2 regions of the Janthinobacterium sp. GMG2 genome follow, and region 2 is predicted to be linked to the other one. Evidence: predicted binding sites of a transcription regulator. Region 2 holds the regulator's gene; the other holds the start of a gene.

Region 1 (3,387 bases), on a different contig from region 2:
GCCGACGATATTCGCTGCGTCATGGAAGCACGCGTTGCTGGCTACCAACCGATCGCCGTGACCGAACAGAACGCCACCGTGCATCAATCCGTTGCCGGCGCCACCGACAAACTGAAACGCGCCATCGATAGCGCCCTGGGCCGCCTGCAAGACAGCAAGCGCCACGCCACCGGCAAGAATGCCGTGATCGATACGGCCGAAGCGGAAGAAACCGCCGAGTAATTCCCCACCTGCAGGATTTCCAGAGACTGAGGCAGCCGTTCAAGGCTGCCTTTGCACATCTGGACCCGCCTTCCTGCGCGACAATATCCATAGCAGAACAGCAAGCATTCCGGCGTATTAACACCGCAATGAAATAATTGTCGTATTTCTCACAGTAAGTGACATCAAGCAAGCCTTTGGCGTTACAGCCAAGGCCGCTTTACGCTATCATGAAGCTACCGGCCCTCTGCTCGCGCGCGCCGGCTTTTTGAAAGTGTGATTGTGGAACAGATCGGCAACTTCGGCGCTTCAGGCTGCAACATCGGCGATTTACAGCTATTTCGCGATGGGGCGGATAGCCAGACGGCCGCCATGCTGGCGCCCTGCCCCGTCATGCGCCTCGAAGCGGGCGAAGCCATTGCCGACACACAGGGTACTTGCCTGTACATCGTCCTGCGCGGTTCGCTGGCCGTGGCCGCCGACATCCACACGGGCATGGATGACGGCACCGTCAGCAAGGTCTTGCCCGGCGAAAGCGTGGGCGAACAATCAGTGCTCGATGAAGCGAGCAACCTGGCCGCCATTTCCGCCCTGGAAGAAACCGACTTGCTGGTGATCGACGCGGCTGTCGTCTGGGAATTGATCGAGCAATCGAACGGCCTGGCGCGCAACCTGCTGCGGCTGCTGTCTTTCCGCATCCGCGCCGCCAACGCCCTGCTGCGCCGCCGGCAGAAACTGGGCGAGTTCTACCGCCAGCTGTCGATGGTCGACAGCCTGACGGGCCTGTACAACCGCGCCTGGCTCACGGATTTACTGCCGAACATGATCGTCACGGCCCACGCCAGCGGCTCGCCGCTGTCGCTGGTGATGATAGACCTCGACCATTTCAAGCGCTTCAACGACACGCACGGCCACCAGGCGGGCGACCAGGCGCTGCGCATCGCCGCGCAAGTGCTGGGCGCGGCCCTGCGGCCCACGGATTTTGCCGTGCGCTACGGTGGCGAGGAAATGATGGTGATTTTGCCCGATACCAATGAACACGTGGCCCTGCGGGTCGCCGAACGCTTGTGCGAACGCATGCAGCAAGCCGTCATCTTCGCCGACATGCGCAGCGCGCTGCCGCACATCACGGGCTCGTTCGGCGTGTCCAGCCTAGCGGCCGAACAGGATGACCATGCGCTGATCGCGACGGCCGACGCGGCGCTCTACCGCGCGAAGGCAGGCGGACGCAACCGGGTAATGCTATAGATCAGGCGGCCTTGCTGTCGGCCGGCTTGGTCGCATCCGGCTTGGCAGCGTCATCCTTCTTGCTGCTGTGCGCGGCGATGAAATCCGCATAGCCCTTCTGCACCAGTTCATACGTCTTGTCGATATTGCCGGCGATATCACCACCTAGCACTTTCAAGCCTTCCAGGATATCGCGCGCTTCCTTGAAGCCTTTTTCCATGCCGCCGCTGATGGTATCCATGAACTTGGTCAAGGCCGCATCGTCATCCAGGTCGGGATTCTGTTTCTTGAAGGCGTCAAAAAACCCGGTCGACAGCGATACAATGCGGCTCGCCGTCGCTTCGGCGCTATTGTCCTGCGACGCCGCGTTCTGGATCGCATCGTCGCCGTATTGGCCCTTCAGCGCTTCATTGATGTTGGTGATGGCCGTCTTGTACAGCAGCGCCAGCGGCTCGTTCTCGGAACCGATCGACACGTTCAGCGACGCCTGCATGATGGAGGCGTTCAATTGCAGCTTCGTGCGGTCGTTGACGCTCATTTCAGCGTTGATGCCGTCCTTTTGCTGGACTTTATCGTCCTTGCCGGCAACACCCGTACTGACGGATGTCACGGAAGGGTTGGAATTGCCGCCTGCGGCGATGGGAATTGACACGATAGACCTCCTTGAACGGGCAATGTATGCCACCATGCGGGAAACGCGATGATGACCATCCTCTCGTGTAGTATCGGCAGGTTTTCAGAAAACTGTAGCAGCGGCGCGTTTACGGCCCGGATAACCAATCAAGTAACCAAGTAATGACCATCAATGACTAACCAGACCTTTCTTTGGCACGACTACGAAACCTTTGGCGCCCAGCCGCGCCGCGACCGCCCGGCCCAGTTCGCCGCCATCCGCACGGATGCCGAACTCAACGAGATCGGCGAGCCGATCATGCTGTATTGCCAGCCTGCCAATGATTTCCTGCCCGATCCGCAATCGTGCCTGATCACGGGCATCACGCCGCAGCAGTGTCTGCAGCTGGGCGTGCCCGAACACCAGTTCGCCGCCACCATCGAAGCGGCCTTTTCGGAGCCGGGCACCATCGGCGTGGGCTACAACACCATCCGTTTCGACGATGAAGTCACGCGTTTCCTGTTCTGGCGCAACCTGATCGATCCGTATGCGCGCGAATGGAAAAACCATTGCGGCCGCTGGGACATCCTCGACGTCGTGCGCATGACGCATGCGCTGCGCCCGGAAGGTATTCAATGGCCGAAGCGCGACGATGGCCAGACCAGTTTCAAGCTGGAACACTTGAGCAAGGCCAACGGCCTGGCCCACGAAGCGGCGCACGATGCGCTGTCGGACGTGCGCGCCACCATCGCCCTGGCGCGCCTGATCAAGCAGAAACAGCCGAAACTGTTCGAATTCTGCCTGGCGCTGCACAAGAAGGACCGGGTCGCCAGCGAAATGGGCATGCACCTGGCCGCCGGCGAGCGCCAGCCTTTCCTGCACGTGTCGGGCATGTTCCCTGCCGAACGGGGCTGTGTGGGCGTCGTCTGGCCGCTGGCCACGCATCCGAGCAACAAGAACGAGATCCTCGTCTGGGATTGCGCCTACGATCCGCGCGAACTGTTCAGCCTGGACGCCGACACCATCCGCACGCGGCTGTTCACGCGCAAGGAAGCCATGCCCGAAGGCATGACGCGCCTGCCCGTGAAAAGCGTGCATCTGAATAAGTCGCCCATGCTGGTCGGCAACCTGAAAACGTTGTCGCCGGCCATGGCCGCGCAATGGGGCATCGACGTGGACGCCGCGAAGGTCAACGCGCAATTCGCCGCCACGGCGCCGAACATGGACGCGATCTGGGCCGAAGTGTTCCAGCGCCCGGGCGCGAATGTCGCGCTGGACGTGGATGAGGATCTGTATAACGGTTTTGTCAGCAACGACGACCGCCGCCTGCTCGAATCCTTGCGCCG
Region 2 (3,387 bases):
CGCCAGCCTGGCGCGCTACCTGATCGACAAGCTGCCCGCCGGCCTCGACGGTGCGCAAAGCATGCGCTGGATCAAGACCGTCCTCAGCCGCAACCTGAACACGGTGGCCAATGAAGACGCCATGCTCGAGCAGGGCGGCGTGTTTGCCCTGGTCGGCCCGACCGGTGTCGGCAAGACCACCAGCACGGCCAAGCTGGCGGCCCGCTGCGTGATGCGCCACGGCCCGGAAAAGCTGGCCCTGATCACCACGGACGCCTATCGTATCGGCGCGCATGAGCAGCTGCGCATCTATGGCAAGATCCTCGGCGTGATGGTGCATTCCGTGAAAGATGAAGCGGATTTGCGCATCGCCTTGAAAGAATTGAAGAACAAGCACACGGTGCTGATCGATACGGTGGGCGTGAGCCAGCGCGACCAGATGGTGACGGAACAGGTGGCCATGCTGTCGGGCGCCGGCGCCGACGTGAAACGCCTGCTGTGCCTGAACTCCACGGCGACCCAGGAAACCCTCAACGAAGTGGTGCGCGCCTATCAGGGCAGCGGCCTGGCCGGCTGCATCATGACCAAGCTCGATGAAGCGGCGTCGATCGGCAACGTGCTCGACGTGGTGATCCGCCAGAAGCTGAACCTGTTCTATGTGTCGAACGGCCAGCGCGTGCCGGAAGACCTGTACCTGGCCGACCGTGGCTACCTGATCGACCGCGCCTTCAAGCTCAAGCGCGACTCGGCGGCCACGCAGTTTTCCGATGCCGAACTGCCGCTCCTGATGGCGCAGGCCGCCGCCCGCAACAATGAAGCGCGCGGGGTGCACCTTGGCTAATTTTGATTTCGACCAGGCTGAAGGCTTGCGCCGCATGCTGGCCGGCCCGCAGCCGCGCGTCATGACGTTCCTCTCGGCCACGCCGCAGGACGACAAGGGCGCCATGCTGGTTAACCTGGGTGCTTCGCTCGTCTATGGCGGCAATGACGTGCTGCTGCTCGACGCCAGCGGCGGCAGCGATGGTGTGGCCGCGCGCCTGGGACTGGCGCACGGCGCCAGCCTGCGCGACGTGGCGCGCCAGCAGTGCGGCTTGAACCAGGTCATCCACCAGGTGCCGCAAGGCTTTGGCGTGGCCAGCCTGGGCGCGCGCAACCATTTGATGGACAGCATGGACTATGCGGGCGAGGAGGAGTTGCGCCGCCTGGGCAAGACTTTCGACGTGCTGGCGCGCCGGAGCGGCATCGTGCTGGTCGACGGCGTCGTGGCAGACGAGGGCGCCTGTTTCCCCGTGCCCTTGATGGCGTCGTCCGATATCGTCGTGCAAGTCTCCACCAGCGCCACCTCGATCAAGGCGGCGTACTGCCTGATCAAGCGCCTGAGCCAGGAACTGGGACGCCGTCCGTTCGGTATTCTCGTCACCGGCGCTTCCGAATCCGAAGCAAAAGTGGTATACGATAATATGGCACAGGCGGCGAGCCGTTACCTGGCCGTGAAGCTGACGTCGATGGGTTCGGTGCCTGCCGATGAGTATCTGCACCGCGCGGCGCGCCTGGGCCGCAGCGTGGTCGATGCGTTTCCGCTGGCCGGCGCCTCGGTGGCGTTTCGCGGACTGGCCGAGCGGCTGGCCCGTTCGGCGGCGCCCGTGCTCGGCGGCACCTTGTACCAGACGGGGAGCCCGCACCAGTTCAGCGCCTGAAGCCAACCGTAGCACCAGATAAGATGAGAAAACAATAAGCAGCCTATGTACACGGTCAAAGGGAAATCGAACAAGGACTATTTGCTGACGGAGCATATTCCGCTGGTGAAGCGTCTGGCGCACCATATGAAGGCGAAATTGCCGCCTTCGGTCGAGGTCGATGACCTGATCCAGGCCGGCATGATCGGCCTGCTCGATGCCATCAGCCGCTATGAAGAGACGCATGGCGCGCAGTTCGAGACGTATGCCGTGCTGCGCATCCGCGGCGCCATGCTCGACGAATTGCGCACCAGCGACTGGCTGCCGCGCAGCATGCGCCAGAACATGCGCAAGATCGAAGAGGCGATGAGCACCTTGCAGCAGCGCCTCGGCCATCCACCGACAGAGTCGGAAGTGGCGAAACTGCTCAAGATGTCGCTGGCCGACTACCAGGAAATGCTGGGCGACGGCGGCGGCCACCAGCTCGTGTACTACGAAGACTTTCATGACCCGGACGGCAATGACAGCTTTCTCGACCGCCATTGCGTGGACGAGGACAGCGACCCCTTGCGTTCCCTGCTCGATACCGATTTCCGGCAATCCGTGATCGATGCCATCGACGCGCTGCCACCACGCGAGAAAATACTCATGGGCCTGTATTACGAAGAAGAGCTGAACCTGAAGGAGATCGGCGCGGTGATGGGCGTATCCGAATCGCGCGTCTCGCAGCTGCATACCCAGGCCGTCGCGCGCCTGCGCGCAACCTTGAGGGAGCAGGCGTGGACTGGTCCAGTGTAATCGGGCTGGCGCTGGCGCTGGCGGGCCTGTTGGTCGGCCAGGCACTGGAAGGCGGCAAGATGGCCTCCCTGCTGCAGCCGGCCGCCTTTGCCATCGTGGTCATCGGCACTTTCGGCGCCGTGCTGCTGCAAACGCGGCTGCGCACTTTCGTGCGCGGCCTGGAAATGCTGCGCTGGGTCTTCCTGCCGCCAGCCGACACGCGTGCCGCGCTGGCGCGCGACATCGGGCAATGGAGCTTGACGGCGCGCCGCGACGGCCCGCTGGCGCTCGAGCGCCTGATGGAAAACACGGCCGACCGCTTCAACGCCAAGGGCTTGCGGATGATCGTCGACGGCATCGCGCCGGACAAGCTGCGCCAGCTGCTCGACGTGGAAATCTCCGCCTACGAAATGGCCGAGCGCCAGGCCGTCAAGGTGTGGGAGTCGGCGGCCGGCTATTCGCCCACCATCGGTATTCTGGGCGCCGTGCTGGGCCTGATACACGTGATGGAAAACCTCACCGACCCAAGTAAATTAGGCGGCGGCATCGCTGTGGCGTTTGTCTCGACCATCTACGGCGTCGGCCTGGCCAACCTGCTGTTCCTGCCGGTGGCGAATAAACTCAAGGCCATCGTTTCGCGCCGCGTGCTGCAATACGAAATCACGGCCGCCGTGCTGTACGACATCGCCACGGGCGACCACACGCGCATCATCGAAGAGCGCGTTTCCAGCCTGCTGCACGAGCACTGACCATGATGCGGCGCGCGCGCAGGAAGTATGACGAGGAACCGGACAACCAGGACCGCTGGCTGATCTCGTACGCCGACTTCATCACCCTGCTGTTCGCGTTCTTTGTCGTCATGTACGCCATTTCGCAAGTCAACGAAGGCAAGTACCGCGTCTTCCAGAACGCCATCGGCCAGGCCTTCAGCCTGGAAAAGGGCGCGCCGCCCATC

The links. The regulator FliA, encoded in region 2, starts transcription of late flagellar genes. The targets are predictions, from matches to a motif close to CTAAAGTTTNNNNNNNNNNNGCCGNTA.
Region 1: a site for FliA is predicted at 2,152-2,178, ahead of SKZ59_RS16905 (DUF5610 domain-containing protein). Genes of this name have one in related genera too.

Annotation. Positions count from the first base shown of each region.
Region 1 is NZ_JAXAWA010000004.1:262,251-265,637, reverse strand. Features, by position in the region: gene SKZ59_RS16915 (HPF/RaiA family ribosome-associated protein) at 1-222, shown strand, start outside; gene SKZ59_RS16910 (GGDEF domain-containing protein) at 484-1,449, shown strand; gene SKZ59_RS16905 (DUF5610 domain-containing protein) at 1,451-2,080, opposite strand; gene sbcB (exodeoxyribonuclease I) at 2,234-3,387, shown strand, end outside.
Region 2 is NZ_JAXAWA010000001.1:981,872-985,258, forward strand. Features, by position in the region: gene flhF (flagellar biosynthesis protein FlhF) at 1-820, shown strand, start outside; gene SKZ59_RS04405 (MinD/ParA family protein) at 813-1,676, shown strand; gene SKZ59_RS04410 (RNA polymerase sigma factor FliA) at 1,722-2,453, shown strand; gene SKZ59_RS04415 (flagellar motor protein) at 2,435-3,181, shown strand; gene motD (flagellar motor protein MotD) at 3,187-3,387, shown strand, end outside.